4 regions of the Paenibacillus sp. J22P143 genome follow, and region 1 is predicted to be linked to each of the others. Evidence: riboswitches for the same ligand, from Rfam matches in the RefSeq annotation. Region 1 holds a riboswitch; each other region holds the start of a gene.

Region 1 (4,367 bases):
CGTCGGTCTTACCTTTAAAGCCAATCAGCAGCAGGCTCGCCAATACGCCTAGCGTAATGATGCCATAGTGATACGAAAGTCGATCCCCCCGGAAAGAGAACATGCGCGGGAAGTTTTTGTCTTGGGCCATAATCGACGCCAAAATTGGGAATCCATTAAAGCTTGTATTCGCAGCTAGTACTAGAATGAGCATCGTCGCGATTTGGGTCGCATAGTACATGACTCCGCGGCCAAAAGCTTGCTCCGTCACCATCGATAGAACCGATGTATGCCCGTTATGATCAGGTGCAACGCCATAGCCTAAGGCGATCAGCGTTACTCCACCGAACACGATGGCCAATAAGCCGCCTAAGGAGAGGAGCGTACGGTTTGCATTTTTGACGGAAGGTGTTCGGAAATGCGGGACAGCATCTGAAATCGCTTCGATTCCTGTTACAGCTGAACAACCGGATGAGAACGCCTTAAGAAGTACGAATAATGTTAATGAGTTCGTCGCTGAGCTTGGTGCGAATTCGATCGCATGCGTATGGAGTGAGCCCGTCAGTAAATCGAATACGCCTTTACCAACTAATAAAAGGATACAAAAGATAAAAAAGTACGTTGGTATCGCGAATACAGTCCCTGATTCAGAAGTACCTCGCAAATTGAGCCACACCATAATCCAAACTAGAAATAGCGTTAATGGCACAATATAAGGCACTGTGGAAGGAAAGGCCGACGTAATCGCCTGTACACCGGCTGAGATCGAAACCGCTACCGTTAAGGTGTAATCGATCAGGAGCGAGACACCCGTTAGTCGTCCCCATACCATTCCTAAATTTTCTTTGGTAACCATATAAGCGCCGCCGCCCATGGGGTAGGCTTCAATAACTTGTCTATAGCTCAACACGAGCAGTAAAATCAACGCAATAATGGAAATGGCAATGGGCAAGGAAAACGCAAATGCAGCAATCCCAACGGTTGCGAGCTCTAACAGAATTTGTTCCGTCCCATAGGATACAGAAGATAATGCATCCGAAGACAGGATGGGAAGTGCTTTCCAAACAGGCAGTTTCTCCGACTCAATCTCGCTCGACTTTAGCGGCTTGCCAAACACAATTTTCTTCAATGAATCACTTGTCATTTTGTGGTTGTTCCTCCAATAAAAACTAATCTCAATGAACTAATTTGGAAAATGGACGCAAAAAAACACAAGGATTGACCTTGTGTTTTAGACACATGTTCTCCTTTCTCACGATCGCTTACGAGGTTAGCTGTCGGGTTCGGGCCGCGAGAAATCTGCCCTAAAAGGTACTTGGTATCAGCACCGTTATTCACCCCATGTTACTCGTGGTTCCCCCGCTTTTCTTATCAGAAAATTAAGCGAAATATTCAACTGTTCAGGTACGAGTTGAATACTACTCTCTTCTTCCAACATAGTAAAGGAGGGAAAAAACGTAAAAAGGTCTTTTCCTGTACCCGAATCCCTCAATAATTCGCTTACATTCAGTTGATTCATTGATTATCTTCCATTCTCGTAGTGATTCAAGGTATTTCGAGCAAAATGGAAGTTGCTTTCTTCAAACATTGGTTAGTCATTAAGATGAATATCAGCCGTCTCGGGTCGCGGCTTCTTATAAAAGCCTACAATATAAGCATACATCAGCTCTGTTAATGCCTCTAAATCTTTCACTTCTACTTTTCTAATCACATATGTCATCGTATTACCCCTTGCGTTTTTATGAATAATAATACATTTATTTGAATAAATATTGAAGTTAGTGGTGGATTAGTGCAGCCTTAATGGCTCTAGTTCCTCTAGTAACTTGTCGAAAAACATCATATAATTAGACCATGCTATTAAACAAATAGAAACGGGCAAACCTTCTGAAAGGAAGCGACGCAAAGCCAACAGGTCTACGGATGGGAACATCTACGATGGCTGGGTTACCTATTAAAGTAAGCAACATACTTTTAGGCTCTCTATAAGTTTAATTCAAAATTATATTTGGAGGGTTCTATTATGAAGAAATTAACGAAACTAATGATGATGGTGATGGTATTAACTTTATCATTTATCGGGGCACAAGGAGCATTTGCAGCAACACTTATTGACCAACAAACTAATGTGAAAATAACTCAAGCATATTACTACACTACTACAAATGACATATCGTTGAAAATTCCAAACACTAAAGAGTTTTCATCAGGAAAACCAATTTGGCAAGTACAAAATCCAAACGGTACATGGTCAGATGTAGCTTATACAAATACCCCCTTATACTTTGCAGGATGTAGTTATGGTTTAGGAATAAGAAAGTATACACAAAGTATAGGACAAACTTATCGACTAAAAATGATGAATAGTACATTAAATACAAATTACTATACAGCTCCATACACACTTACTCAATTAACTGCACCAGCTTATAGTTCTTATATTTCAACTGTAAACTAAATGAAAAACTAAGCTAAATTAAAAAAGCTGAATTGTGATCCCATTCGGACCTCTCAATTCAGCTTTCTTGTCGATATGAGGACATTAATTCGGCACATGATAATTGCGAGTTGTGGATTTTTGCTTCCAAATCATCTTCTTCCAAATGAGTGGAATACCGCCGATGAGGTATAAATAGCGGGCATCGATCATTTTTTTGATAAGTGAGGCCAGACGGCCTTTCACTTTCTTGACTTTGAGTAGACCAACAGCCTCCCCCCGGCCTAGGGATGCAACCGTGCCTTTGAAATCATATACAAAAGGCTTCATTTCTTTGCCTCGAGCCGTCTGAATCAGATTCCTAGCTGCATTATAGCCCTGTTGGACGGCAATCTGCGCATTTGCGGGATATGGCGTACCCTCTGGGCCTGTAACAATCGAGCAATCGCCCGTAATGAAGATCTCTGGAAACGGATACGAACGCAAGCAGCTATCTACTTTTACCCGGCCCCGCTGAACCTCGAACCCCGCTTGCTGCAGCAAGGAATTGCCGCGAATCCCTCCCGACCAGACTACCGTGCCTGCGCGAATGAACTCGCCATTACCCAGAATTACCCCTTCCGGTGTGCATGCCTTGATCGCGGTCGATAGCTTATATTGCACGCCTTTGCGGCGCATCACTTCCATCCCGTATTCGATCAGATCCTCAGGAAGCCCGGGCGGCAGCGCCGAAGGGGAAGCTTCCACATTATAAATACGGACATCCGCAGGATCGACATCATAGGTTTTACACAGAACGGGAATGCGGTCCGCCAGCTCTCCGACAAATTCTGTACCTGTGAACCCCGCGCCGCCAACGACGAAGGTCAGATAATCCTTGCGCTTCGGAGCCATCTTGGACTTGGCAAACATATATTCAATGTGCTGCCGAATGAAGCGAACACTATTAATGCTTTTGATGGACATGGCATATTCATGCATACCCGGGATCCCGAAGGTTTCCGTTTCACTTCCTAAACCAACCACGAGATAATCATAGTCGAGCGTAGCATCTTCCAGCACAATCTTCTTTTCATTAGGCAAAATCTCTCTTACCGTCGACTTCACGAACCGTATTTTCCGTTCATCAATCAAATCCGCAATGGTCACGCGCGCGTTCTCATGATGATCCGTACCGGCAGCCGGCATATGCAAGTGTGTCGTAATATAGTGATAATCATGCTTGTTGACCAGTGTGACGTCCATCTCATTCCTTCTCATCTTCTTCTGCAGCCTTATCGCTGTGACAAGTCCGCCGTAGCCTGCGCCCAGGATGACGATTTTGGGTTTACTCATTGCCTCAACACTCCTCCGCTTGTGAAATTAATCACATATAAGCTTGTGAAAATAATCACAAATCTTCACAAGATGAGCCGGTAACCGACTCTCTATTAGTGTATGCGCAATTTCCAAAGAAATAACGATGAGTTTAACTATTTATGAAAATAAGGCGTAAAGGACTTAACGATCAATCGTCCCTGCTACGCCTCAAAGTTCACTTCCAATGCTGCCGCTTTGTCTTGCAAGGTGCGCATCCGATAACAGTTCATGCCTGCCACGCCGAGCTCCTCGAGCAAGCCAAAGTTAGCCCAAGCGCCGACGACGGCCCCGATGCCGGGGATGAGCTGGAGCATTTTACGAAAATCAATCGTATCCCTGTACTCCTGCTGCAGCTGCAACCAATTCACTTGCTTCATATAGTCGGCCGCAGGCGGAAAGGACTGCGAGACGGCAGGCCAATTCTTCATGGTTTTAAGCAGTTCTGGCTTCTTCTTCGAGCTGGAGAACGCCAACTGAAACACGTATAGAATAAACAGTCTTTCTCTATAATCCTTGGTCGAATACCCATAAATATGCGCTAATTCAAAAAGGAATTTCAACTTAATCCCGATCAGAATCGGAAAATCAGCAA
Region 2 (4,367 bases), on a different contig from region 1:
AAGCAGTGTCTGGATATGAATTTCCATATTTCTTTTGGAGGGCCAGTTACTTTTAAAAATGCTGTGCAACCGAAAGAGGTGCTGGCGCAGGTTCCGCTTGATCGTCTATTGATCGAAACGGATGCTCCTTACTTAACGCCACATCCTTTCCGCGGTAAGCGCAACGAAACCGGGTATGTTCGCTTAGTGGCTGAGACTGCCGCGGAAATTCGTGGGATGACACTGGAAGAGTTAGCTGAAATTACAACGAATAATGCGATTCGTTTACTCGGCCTCAAGTGAAATATTTTTCTTGAACTTAGCGCGAAGAATAACGCCGCACGCGAAGGAAATGAAGGCAAGACTGAGCAGTGGAACTAGGAGATATAGGATCGGCGTTCCTATCATAAACGGAATCGTCAGGATGACAAGCTGGGGTGTAAGAGTTAACCAGATGATATAGGCTAGGGAACCTGCTTTGGCTTGAGACTCCAATGGATACATACTGAGCCAGAATGTATACCGATGCGCACGCTCCAGAGACGTAAGTTGAACCATTGAGATCACAAGTGCGATGAATAGAATTACACTTTTTGCAGTAGTGGAATCTGAAACGGCTAAGGCTAATACGCCAAACACAGTAAGCCGGAGAACAATCGCGAATAATTCAGTGCGCAGCAATGTCTTCATATATAAGTAGAGAAACGCCGAATCCTGTCGAAATGGGATCGTTCGAGTAAGCCCGCTGATCCAACCTCGGCGGGCTATTCGCGTTGGTAACTGAGGGACATCTACGAACCAATTGAAGAAGGCGTAGAGTCTAGCCTGCTGCTGCTTCTCTTTGGCAATCAGATAATCCCATCCGATCACATATTTAGCAACGGAACGAAATGCTGAAAGCCACACGAATACAAGCAGCAATGCTGTTAAGCTGGCCCATAAGCTACTATAGTGAAATTGAACGGTAATGAGGGAGATGGATGCGACCCAACGAAAGATGACGGACAGTAATCTTGTTCGTTCAGCGGCAAATCTGCCTTCCTGCCAACTGGCTAATAGGTTAGCTGTTTTTAATAGAAGTAATAGACCTAACATGAGTAGAAATGGTTGCGAATCCGCACCTAAACAATGGTTATAAAGCGGACGAAGTGTGACCCAAGCGAGAAATAACCAGAGCCCCTGAAGTGAAAAGCTATACATGAAGCTGCTTCGGAAATAGGCATCCATTTCATGCTCAATCCGCAACAGAAACATCCGATCGGCACTGCGGGTCAGTGTTCGAATGGGACTTGAAGTGACGAGTGGAACGAGTACGAGCAGAACGATCCAAAGGTACGGATAATCTGTCGGAAGTCGCTGTAATGTTTTTGCATAATAATAGGAAGAAACGATGACAAGAAACAACAAGAAGCCGATAAAATTACTGCGTGCGGCATACTGCCAATAACCCATGGATTCCTTCATATAGTGTTGAAAACGCTGCTTCCATAATGCTTGTGTGTTAAATGCATGTGTAGTATCTTTTGGTTGACTCATCGCAGTTCTCCTTGAACAAGCTTGTAGAAGATGTCGTCTAATGACGCCTGAGGAAGCTCTGTTTGTGCGCGTAATTCGACTAAATCTCCCTGAGCTACCATGTGGCCCTTATGGAGAACGACATAGCTATCGCAATATTTTTCAATCGTAGACAAAATGTGTGAGGAAATGAGAAATGATGCGCCTTTTTGTTTCATTTTAACCATTAATTCGAGCAAGGAACGAATAGCTAAAGGGTCGAGACCGAGGAACGGCTCATCGATAATATATAAAGAGGGCTCGATCAGGAACGCATTCATGATCATGACCTTTTGCTTCATCCCTTTGGATAAATGACTTGCGAAGCTATTCAGCTTGTCTTTCATTTGAAACTGCTCCAACAAGGACTGAGAACGGGTTTCGTAGTCCTCCTTGGAAACGCCGTAAGCCATGGCTGTTAGCTCAAGGTGTTCACGTATCGTAAGCTCTTCGTATAACTCCGGACTTTCAGGTACATAGGCGTATGTAGCGCGGTAGGGAATTGGACTTTCGGCTAAAGTTAAGCCGTTAATGCGAATGGATCCTTTTTGCGGTTGCAGGAGTCCTAATATATTTTTGATGGTGGTACTTTTTCCTGCCCCGTTGAGTCCGATTAGCCCCATCATTTCACCTTGGCGGATCGAAAATGTGAGGTCATGTAGAACTGGTCTGTTAGGTAGGTATCCCCCGAATAAAGCGTTTACTTCTAAGATGGGAACCATCTCAATTGCCTCCCTAAATGCAAATTATTGGTATTTATCAATCAAATACTTCCAGAATCATTATAAACAAATTTGCGTTTTTAGCCTAGTTTTGGTCATTATACATTAAAAAATCGAGTATACGTACGTTAAAGTTAGGTAGATGTAGATATAAGTGGATTATATTTGAAAAATAATCGAAATTTAAGTGATTTAGCCCTTTTTAACGGGTGTTAATCCCTTTACAGGTTGAGCTTAACAGCGTAATATACTTTTCATAATAACTTAATATCCAATTTGCCAATTTTCCATTCGCTGAGTTCCAAATGTGGAAACGGGGGAACCACTGCAAGCTTAATGAGCATTTCAATGCGGTTAAGTGAGCAGAGAGTAACAGGGGTGAATCATGGACGTCAAACAAGTAGTTTGCGTCTGCGTAGGGCGACTCTCACGTCCGAATCCGTCAGCTAACCTCGTAAGCGTAAGAGAGGTAACGATTGTCGTGCGTGCTATTTGTATTTCACTATGCAAACTAAGCCAGCGAGAAGAGTCCTCTTCTTGCTGGCTTTTTGTCCTCACACAGGGTTTTACACAGATAAAAAGACATAAAATGACCCGGAATTCATAGGATGTTGAATAGGTAAAAGGGGGGACGACCAGATTCAGCGAGGTTAGAAAGCTGATGATGGCGAGCATGTTAAGTTAAACTAAAAACCTTAGTCGCGTCAAATTTAATCATGCTGTAACCTGGCGGCGAGGCTTTGAAGGAGGACCGAAAAAGTGGGCAGTATCTCAATTAGCGAGACCCATGTAAAACGATCATCCAGCATGTCCTTCGCATTGCGATGGAAGCATGAAAACTTGCGTTTGATTTTAAGCCTAGCTATAATCTCAATCGCAATGACTTTCATGTTTTTGGTGTTGTTGTACGGAACGGCTACCAAGAGCGTATCCGTGGTTGTGAATGGACAAGAAACTATTGTGCACACGAAGCAATGGGTCCTGCAACGCCTACTGGATGAACAAGCCATAACGATTGGAGAGCACGATGAAATTTCAGCTTCACTTACGACCAAGCTCAAGGGTGGAGACAAAATTGTTATCGAGCAGGCCTCACCAATTCAATTGACTGCTGATGGAAAGACCACCACTGTTTACACAACTGCAAGAACGGTAGAAAGTGCATTGCAACGTTTAAATATTGCACTTGGGGAGAACGATCGTATCACTCCCGAACCGACGGCCGCTCTTAGCACAGGCGATGAAATCAAGATCGTCCGTGTGACCAAAGAGACGGAGGAAGTCTCTGAAACGATCGCATTCGAGACAGAGAAAAAGAATGACGCATCTTTACTTAAAGGGAAAGAGCAAGTCGTCCAAGAAGGTAAAGAAGGCGTGTTGGTTAAGAAGAAAGAAAAGACTTTCGAGGACGGTGTTTTAGTCGCGGAAGCAGTTGTGGGTGAAGAAGTACAAACAGAAAGCGTTAAGAAAGTAGTATCTGTAGGCACGAAAAATCCTGTGGTCGTTCTCTCCGCCTCTTCACCGAGTGTGGATGAGGTTTCCAAGAATGGTGTGACCTTCGGCTACAAACAAATTCTCAAAAACGTGAAACTTACTGCCTATTCAGCGGGCGTCGCGTCGACAGGCAAAACCGAGGGCTCCTCTGGTTATGGTAAAACCTACACAGGGACTACTGTAACCGAAGGGCGCACAATTGCCGTCGATCCGAAGGTGATTCCACTGGGTTGGTGGGTGTACATTGAAGGCATTGGCTTCCGTCGTGCTGAGGATATTGGCAGCGGCGTGAAAGGTCAGATGATCGATGTATATTACGAGGATCATGGCTACGCGAATAAATTCGGAACCAAACAAGGGTACACAGTATATGTGGTTGGCCCTACAAAACCGTCTCAAAACTAACGTGTAAACGGAAGTTTTGACGGGAACACTACTAAATACACGTAGCTTGGCATCTGCCGCGCGAAAGAAGAGGAGACCCCTCTTCTTTTTCTGCGTACTGGGGAAGGAAAACGTAGATGATAAAAGAAATGATCGTCGTGGAAGGTAAGGACGATACAGCTGCTATCAGGCGGGCTGTGGAGGCGGATACGATTGAAACGGGCGGCTCCGCCA
Region 3 (4,367 bases), on a different contig from region 1:
AAGCTGGATGGTTGTACAGATGCGTCGATTGGGCAATCTTTTAACTTCGTGGTAGCGGGTAGCGGGGGATAGATATTTTGTTGATTATCAGTTTTACAGGGAGTGATTTTTTGCCATTTACATTTGCTCATCCATTGTATTCATTTCCGATAAAATTTATTAAACCCCGATATTTTAGCTTATTGGGTCTTATTCTTGGGAGTATGTCGCCTGATTTTGAGTATTTTATTGCTCTTGAGCCATATCAAAGTATAGGACACACATTTAAGGGGTTACTACTACAATCAATTCCTATATGTATTGTCATGTTACTCCTACTACAGATCATTATGAAGGTAATTACGATTCATCTTCCTTCGTTTTTACATATCGATGTCAAGGCTTATTGTTCGTTTAGACACTTTGACCTACGAAATAGTAAGAATTGGATCGTTTTCTTAATGTCTGTAGTCATTGGATTCTATAGTCATGTATTTGTCGATTCGTTCACGCATAAATCAGGTTATTTTGTTATGAATTTTACTGTTTTACAGAATTTATATGTTTCAGTTCCATTGTACAAGTTACTACAACATCTACTTTCGATCATTGGTATCTTGGTACAGATGCTGCTACTCCTATTTTTAATAATCAAAAGCCCATATACGAAAAGACCTTTTAGAAGAGTTGATATGAAAAGCAAGATCATTTATTGGGTAGTCGTACTTTTAATTACAAATGTCGTGGTAATCACCAAGGTGGTTTTAACGACAAGTACAAATGTTTTAGGGATATTGGTTGTCTCTCCCATATCAGGATTCATACTTGGGCTAATTGTTTCAAGTCTTATTTTTCGAAAGAGAGTAGTTTTAAAATAGAAGGGAGTCGAATGGGATGAGATTGTATACAGACCCTAGAGGCGATGCGTACGAGCAGGTCATTGATTTGGCGATTCGGAATTCAGAATGTTTTGTGCTCGGGGAGAAAATTGCGGTTGCTGAGGTACGGGGCCAATACGCAAGCGTATTGGAATCGTTGGAACCTTACCTGGTAAAGACAATAGTAATCCAAAGCAATGATATCGATGAAATTAGACGAGTTAGCAATATCTATCGCAGTCATGCCTTTTATTCCTCGGGAACCTATTATTTATATAGATGCTGTGAAGAAAGCGGGAACGTCTTAAAGCAAATGGCAAACCGTCTGTCAGATTGGATTTATCCTAAAGTGCCGGAAGACTTGTGTTTCTTGAAAGCAGGTGGCGGAGACTACCTTTACTCGGTTGTGCATGAACATATGTATGGTATGGACGTAACTGAGGAAGAAGCAATCGAACTGATGGATCGAATTACAGGGCTATTTTTGGAATTAAAGGCTCACCGTGACCTGGATCGTCTGCTAGATGATGCCATTAAGCATAAAACTGACTGGCTAAATATAAGTGGACATAGGCTGACAGAGCTGCCTGAGAGAGTCCGGGAACTGACAGAGCTGCGTGATCTTGAAATTTTTGAACAGGATCTTTATCGTCTACCTGAAGGGTTGTTCGAGTTAATCAAGCTTGAACGCTTGAAAATCCTGACAGCTGATTTGGAGAGTATTCCCGCATCCATAGCTAATCTGAAGAACTTGAGATTACTTAGTATCCAATGTGCGAGTTCGGATCGGCCGACTCCTGGTTATCGGTTCAAGCCGAAGGAAGAGATCAGCTTAAACCGCATCCCACCGGAGATTGGAGAGTTGGAACAACTAGAGCAACTTACGATTCAATACACCTCGATCCATGAGCTACCGATTGAGCTAGAGAAGCTGAAGAATTTACGATTCCTGGACTTAGGCGTATGTATGATCAATCGGAAGCCTGATTTCCTCTATGCTATGAAGGAACTGAAATACGTTTATCTGTCACAAGATTCGTTATGAAAATCCCAAAAAATAGGACTTAACACTTTGTGTTATTGGAATTAAAGCAGATGCGATAAGATATAACGACGATAAGTATCTCAAACAAGCAGAAGAAGTACAAAAAAGAATCGATAAATTGAAAAAAGGAAAAGAAGAATACCAAAAAAATGAGAAGACCGTAAATCAACTCCGTAAAGAACTCGATATTCCTGTAAATTAATTTCAAAAGTTTATTTAGTAGAGTCGACAAAGTCGACTCTTTTTTGAGTATGGTTCCTGCATACCGACATTTGAGTACTGAGAAGATTGTTTCCGCTTACATAAAGCAACTGGAAGATTTTGAGCCATGTTTTCGCAGATTTCACATGTTACAATCGTTTAGATCCATATTGGATCAAAAACTTAGAAGGCCGAAGCTTTTTTGAAGCACGGGGGACCCAATCTTTGGGGTGAAGCCGCGATCCGCGGCCGGGTGATTACTCTTTGATCCGAATCCGACAGCTAACCTCGCAGGCCGCAAAAAGGAGAGGTTTATTTTGAATCGTTACAAAAAGCTAGTAGTTACAGGTGCACTAGGTTTGAGCGTCCTTATGGGGGCGAACGCGGCATTTGCTGCAACAGGAGCTCATACGGTAGCAGGCAATGATACCATGTGGTTGATCTCCAAGAAGTATGGTGTAAGCCTATCTTCGCTTATCAAGGCAAACCCTCAAGTTGCCAATCCGAACGTAATTTGGTCGGGAATGAAACTCAATATTCCTGGAAGCACGAGCTCAAATGTTGCTACCAAACCATCGGTTACGCCTGCGCCAACGCAATCTACTTTTGCTAGCCAAGTGGTTAACATTGTTAACCAGGAACGAGCTAAGGCTGGACTGAAGCCTTTAACCAGTAATAGCGCGCTTACCGCGATGGCGCTAGATAAAGCGAAGGATATGTACAACAACGGTTATTTCGATCATACATCGCCGACGTACGGTTCTCCTTTTGATATGATGCGCTCCTACGGAATTAACTATTCCTACGCGGGTGAAAACATCGCGAAGGGTCAACAAACACCACAAGCCGTCATTACAGCATGGATGAACAGCGCGGGACATCGTCAGAACATTTTAAGTCCTAATTACACGCAAATAGGCGTGGGTTATTATAATGGTGAGTGGGTTCAAGAATTTATCGCTAACTAATAAATGCCACATAGTAAATAATATTATTAAATACAATTAAGCGTCTGTAGAGTCTTTACAGGCGTTTTTGTGTTGTGTGCTTGTACTATTAGCTCATTAGTTATGGGTTTGACCATTCGCAAAATTTACCACACATATTGCAACACTTTCCTAACAACTCCCTGTTAGTATTTCAGGTAGCAGAACACGTATTTAAATTCGTCACTACAAGTCTTTTAGGAAGTGATGCCCACAACGGGTAGAGATGTACATGGCGATTTGCGAAACAAATTATATCAGATCACACAACAATAGGAGGATTTACAAGTGAAGAATAGCACAAAGAAGATTCTTTCGGCAACACTGGTGGCAATGATAGCCACCACAGCTTTATCTGCTAGTGCATTTGCTAGAGACGTAGAGGCGGATCGGGCGTGGTTGGAATTTATCAATCGAAATGTAACTGGCACTTTTGGAGAGACATGGAATGTTAAGCCAGTTGTTCCAGAAGTAAAGCCTGTCAGCAATGAAGTTGATATCTTCCTGGAAGGATATGAGCTTCCCGCAACGGGAGTGATTGATAATGGTTCAACTCTTGTGCCAATGAGAGTTATCTTCGAAGCAATTGGATACGGCGTGGCTTGGAATGACACAACGAAAACAGTTACAGGCACAGGATCGGATGGAACTAAAATTTCTCTAACGATTGGCAGCACAAATGCTACTGTTAAAGGGGTAAAAAAGTCGTTACCTGTAGCACCAAAAATAATCGATGGCAACACAATGATTCCTGTACGCTTTGTGTCGGAGAACTCAGGATATGATGTTAAATGGGATGGAACAATGCGCAGAGTTAATATCACAGCCGCCAATGTGTGGTCTGATAGAGAAAACATGAACTCCGTCATTTCATACACGGACACAAATGGAAAAACTCTGAAAATGACGAAAGCACAGTGGGATGATTATTTTTCCGACTTTGAAGGTTCAGACGTTCCTCAAGAATTATACGGAAAATTCTTTATAGACTGGTGGGCATCATTCGAGGAAGAAGTTGTATATTTTCATGATGTAGCTAGTGATAAATGATTCATATACAAAGCTTCAACATAAGTCAATCTTTAGACTCACGGTATTAGTACAATTGACCACCCTACAAAACTGTTGCGGTTTATTTTTTTGTCGGAAATTAACATGATATGACCGAACGGGACATGTTATTTCAATCAATAATATCTATCCAAGTCACAGGACACCTAATTCAAAGGTGTTCTTTTTGTTAACCGCTGATACTCCGAGCATAGTTAGCCAATGTGT
Region 4 (4,367 bases), on a different contig from region 1:
TTCTATCCGGCTATTTAACAGTTTATACACTAATTCGGTTACATGAACTGTATCCAAAACAATCCTTCGCTGAGTACAGTGAGCAAATACTTGGGAAAATTCCTGGAAAACTTATAACGATTGTAATGATTTTTCATCTGCTACCTTCAATAGGTATTATCTCTAGGCAATATGCTGAGTTTGTAAAGAGCAACTTTCTGTTCGAGACTCCCCCGCAGTTAATCGTCGCCTTGATGGTATTGCTCGCGGGGCTTGCCGTCCGGGGCGGAGCGGAGATGATTGTAAGGAGCGCAATGATTTTTACTCCCTTCTTTATTTTGCCACTATTCATTCTGCTTTTACTTATCCCTGAAATGCACATAAAATATATATTTCCCATCCTAAGCCATGGAATTACCCCTGTAATCAAAGGAGCGATAGGAATACAGGCGTGGGTAACTCAAGTTTTTTTGATGTCTTTTTTTCTGCCCTGCTTAACAGATCCACAAAAAGGAAAGAAAAAGTTGTTAATTTCACTAAGTACTGTCGTTTTTAGTATGGTATTTATCAACCTGATTATCTTACTTTTGTTAGGGCCGGATGTGGACAATAAAGTCTATCCGGTATTGATTGCTTTTCGTTATATCAGCTTTGCCAATTTCTTCGAAAATTTAGAGTCCTTGCTCCTGGCTATGTGGGTAGCTGGAAATTTCTTGAAAATTGCAGTGTATTATTATGCGAGCACCCTTACGATCGCACTATGTTTGAATCTTTCGGATTATCGGCCAATCGTATTTCCGGTTGGATTGCTGGTTGTTGTATTTAGTTTGTGGGGGTTTCCGAATTATTTTAGTATAGGAAGTCATTCAAGATTGGTAGCGCCATTCGATATAACGATAAATATGCTGATTATTCCGCTGCTTCTCCTTATCGTGGCCGGTTTTCGCAGGAAAAAATGGAAATGGTGGGGATAGTAATAAATCGCTACCAAGGATTTTTGAAATCCTTTTTACGATTAATCCCTTATTATTCCAAATAACCCATCATTAATATATTTTTTTGGAAATTTCCTCTAATCAAATTATTCTGCTCTTTAGTCTGCAGAAATAGGGATCGCAAACTGCGCTGCAGCCGGCGATCCCTATTTTAGTAACGCGTTTTTCGCTAGTTCAATGTCAAAATCAACAGTAGGGATTTAACAGAGAGAAGCACTATCGATTTATCGACTCGGTTCTAGGATAGAACCGGAAACCCAACATAAGCAAGGGGCGGAGCTGGCCGCCTCTTTTCCATCCTGTAAGTACTTTCAGTCGATCCCTTCACTGCAAGATGCTCTCTTATCCATTTAATATGTACGTCATTCGCCCTTTAGGCCTCAATTATAGAATCGGAACAGCTGTAGCAAGCCAATTTGCATATCGTGTTAAGCGGTAAAGGCTATGTGAAAGCAAACGGAAAGGAAATCTGCTTGGAAGCAGGGCAGGGTTTTTATTACGGGCCTGGTCTCGAGCAGGAGTATCGAACCGATCCGAAGGAGCCTTGGGAGGTATTCTGGGTCCACCTAGCGGGCGAGGGACTAAGCAGGTTATTGAACGGTCAAGGAACTTCATCCGTATGGTTGTTTACCTCCAGTGATGTGCCGAAGCTCAAACAACGGGCAGGGGGCTTACTTGAATTAGCTTCCCCTAATGATCGGAACGAGGTGCAATTGGCCGTAAAGCTCTATGAACTGCTTGCTGAGCTTGCCGTAAGTGCGGAGACGCTTGGAACAGCAACCATGCTGGATAAGCGTGCGCGGATGAGAGAGGTTGCGGAATATATTCGGGCCCATTGTACGGAGCCGTTGACACTGCTGCAGATGGCCGAGCAGGCAGGCTTCAGCACGTATTATTTTAGTCGAATGTTTCACGAAGTGAAGGGGCGGCCCCCGATGGAAGGGCTGTTTGAATGTCGTCTCGTCGTAGCGAAGCAACTGCTCATGTCGACAGAATGGACGATCAAGCAAGTGGCAGAGAACACAGGGTTTTCGCAGAGCAGTTACTTCATCGCGCGCTTTCGGGAGCACACTGGACAGACTCCGCAGGAGTACCGGCGGTTGTATAACGCAAGGAGTACTAAAATGTAGCAAAGCAGGGGATAATCAACGTCACCTACGAATGAATACGCTTTCATGAGTTGCCAAAGTCAAATAAGCAATAATTAAAGGCGAATCTAAGTTTTACATTCTATAGAGAACGGCGTAAGATTCATTACGACAAGTTGTTTTTTTTCTAAAATATACCACTTAATTCCCAGTAGGGAAACGGGGGAACCAATCGAAGCCGTACAAGCAACACATGGCTTCATGGGGTGAATCCTGATGCGCGCAAGCATTAGGTAGGACGCTCTCAAGTCCGAATCCGACAGCTAACCTCGTAGTGCTTTGAGAGAGAACCGCACACTCGCCTTCTTCTGTGAAGAAGCCCGAGCGTAGAGATTCTCTATGCTTAGGGCTTCTTTTTGCTTGCTAAACTCAATAAATCACAGGGAATTCATAAGGAGGCTACACCATGCATGCCATTGAAATTAATAATCTGACCAAAACCTATGGGAATTCACGAGGCATTACAGATGTTAGTTTTTCGATCGAAGAAGGAGAGATTTTTGGTTTTATTGGGCCGAATGGTGCAGGAAAATCAACCACGATTCGAACGCTGCTGTCTCTGATTTTTCCAACCAGTGGCAGCGCCAAAATTTTCGGGAAAGACTGCATCCAGTTTGCGCCTGAAATTAAGAAAGACATCGGCTATTTACCTTCCGAGGTATTTTATTATGACAACATGAAGGTCATTGACCTACTCAAGTATTCAGCCAGCTTTTACAAGAAGGATTGTACCAAGAGAATAAAAGAACTTGCTGAAATGATGGATCTGGATGTTACGAAGAAAATCGATGATCTATCTCTGGGAAATAAAAAGAAAGTGGGCATCGTTCAAGGGCTACTGCACGATCCTAAGCTCATTATCCTGGATGAACCGACAAGTGGACTGGATCCGCTCATGCAGATGAAGTTTTTCGAATTACTCGAACAACAGAATAAAAGGGGAGCTACGATTCTTTTTTCCTCTCACATATTGAGTGAAGTTCAGAGACTGTGCGATCGAGTTGCGATTATTAAGGAAGGTAGGATTGTGACGGTTGAGAAGATCAGTACGTTAAAAGAAAACAATTTCAAAAGATTTAAAATTGACACAGCGCAAGCGCTCGACCCTCATTTTTTCAAGATGACCGGGGTCAATAACATAGATGTCCATGGCCGGACAACGAGCTTCTTATTTAAAGGTAACATCAATCAAGTAATGAGAAAAATTGCTGAAATTGAAATCGATAATCTGTGGATCGAAGAGCCTGATTTAGAGGAGATTTTTATGCACTACTACGAGAAGGAGGCTTAAAAGGAATGAATATTTTCCTTCATGAATTGAGAGCTTATCGGAAATCCACGATCACGTGGACGTGCTCCTTAATTGCTGTCATCGTCCTATTCTTATCCCTTTTTCCTTCGGTCTCTAAGGATTTTTCTGAATTTTATTCCGTATTAGAAGGGTATCCAGAAGGGGTCAGGAAAGCGCTTGGTATTGAAATCGAGACCTTTGGTACCCTACTTGGATTCTATATGTATATCTTTATGTACATTACGCTTTGCGGAGCCATTCAAGCCATGGTTTTGGGAACGTCGATCGTCTCGAAGGAAGTTCGTGAGAAAACAGCAGACTTTCTTCTTACGAAGCCCGTAACACGTACTAAAATATTGACATCCAAGCTATTAGCGGCTATTGCTTCATTAGTGATTACGTGTGTGATCTATATCGTTGCAGCCTATTTGATGGCGCTTCAAGTAAAAACGGTTGATTTCGATGTGAACATATTTCTATTGATTTCATTCACGTTACTGTTCATCCAGCTCATGTTTCTAGCCATAGGGTTCATCATTTCCGTCGTTTTTTCTAAAATAAAAGCCGTCTTATCCGTCAGTCTGGGTACGGTGTTTGCCTTTTTCGTGATCGGAATGGTCGTTGCCGTAGATGGGGAGGGAGCTAAGCGTTATTTCTCGCCATTTAAATACTTTAACGGGACATACATGCTTGAGCATGCCAGCTATGAGGCACCTTATGTCATTGCAGCTATCGCGATGATCGTGGTTTCGATTGCGGCCGGCTATTTCATCTACACGAAAAAGGATGTTCATGCCGTTTGAATGCGGGTGAGAGGAGGAACAGCCATTGAATATTTTTTGGAGAGAAATGAAAACATTTCGGAAATCGATGATTTTTTGGAGCTTAGGGCTCATTTTTCTAGTAACAAGCGGCATGAACAAGTATCAAGCAACGGCAGCGAATGGACAGATT

What was found. A riboswitch is a leader RNA that binds a small molecule or an ion and turns the genes downstream of it on or off. The one in region 1 is predicted to bind cyclic di-AMP.
Region 2: it holds a riboswitch for cyclic di-AMP, as region 1 does, so the genes downstream of both, AC58PQ_RS28975 (resuscitation-promoting factor) here and AC58PQ_RS17760 (APC family permease) in region 1, are expected to answer to the same signal.
Region 3: it holds a riboswitch for cyclic di-AMP, as region 1 does, so the genes downstream of both, AC58PQ_RS21405 (CAP domain-containing protein) here and AC58PQ_RS17760 (APC family permease) in region 1, are expected to answer to the same signal.
Region 4: it holds a riboswitch for cyclic di-AMP, as region 1 does, so the genes downstream of both, AC58PQ_RS27135 (ABC transporter ATP-binding protein) here and AC58PQ_RS17760 (APC family permease) in region 1, are expected to answer to the same signal.

The regions. Positions count from the first base shown of each region.
Region 1 covers NZ_JCAUAQ010000012.1:115,991-120,357, reverse strand. Annotated here, with positions in the region: gene AC58PQ_RS17760 (APC family permease) at 1-1,123, opposite strand, end outside; cyclic di-AMP (ydaO/yuaA leader) riboswitch at 1,224-1,375, opposite strand; gene AC58PQ_RS17755 (hypothetical protein) at 1,571-1,699, opposite strand; cyclic di-GMP riboswitch class I at 1,847-1,934, shown strand; gene AC58PQ_RS17750 (hypothetical protein) at 2,003-2,437, shown strand; gene AC58PQ_RS17745 (NAD(P)/FAD-dependent oxidoreductase) at 2,522-3,751, opposite strand; gene AC58PQ_RS17740 (EcsC family protein) at 3,937-4,367, opposite strand, start outside.
Region 2 covers NZ_JCAUAQ010000048.1:10,975-15,341, forward strand. Annotated here, with positions in the region: gene AC58PQ_RS28960 (TatD family hydrolase) at 1-282, shown strand, start outside; gene AC58PQ_RS28965 (ABC transporter permease) at 265-1,515, opposite strand; gene AC58PQ_RS28970 (ABC transporter ATP-binding protein) at 1,512-2,255, opposite strand; cyclic di-AMP (ydaO/yuaA leader) riboswitch at 2,538-2,731, shown strand; gene AC58PQ_RS28975 (resuscitation-promoting factor) at 3,015-4,154, shown strand; gene rnmV (ribonuclease M5) at 4,271-4,367, shown strand, end outside.
Region 3 covers NZ_JCAUAQ010000019.1:19,132-23,498, forward strand. Annotated here, with positions in the region: gene AC58PQ_RS21390 (DUF4362 domain-containing protein) at 1-72, shown strand, start outside; gene AC58PQ_RS21395 (DUF4184 family protein) at 111-857, shown strand; gene AC58PQ_RS21400 (leucine-rich repeat domain-containing protein) at 874-1,902, shown strand; cyclic di-AMP (ydaO/yuaA leader) riboswitch at 2,283-2,415, shown strand; gene AC58PQ_RS21405 (CAP domain-containing protein) at 2,421-3,071, shown strand; gene AC58PQ_RS21410 (copper amine oxidase N-terminal domain-containing protein) at 3,378-4,139, shown strand.
Region 4 covers NZ_JCAUAQ010000035.1:34,707-39,073, forward strand. Annotated here, with positions in the region: gene AC58PQ_RS27125 (GerAB/ArcD/ProY family transporter) at 1-953, shown strand, start outside; gene AC58PQ_RS27130 (AraC family transcriptional regulator) at 1,400-2,104, shown strand; cyclic di-AMP (ydaO/yuaA leader) riboswitch at 2,251-2,415, shown strand; gene AC58PQ_RS27135 (ABC transporter ATP-binding protein) at 2,529-3,413, shown strand; gene AC58PQ_RS27140 (ABC transporter permease subunit) at 3,419-4,216, shown strand; gene AC58PQ_RS27145 (DUF2705 family protein) at 4,242-4,367, shown strand, end outside.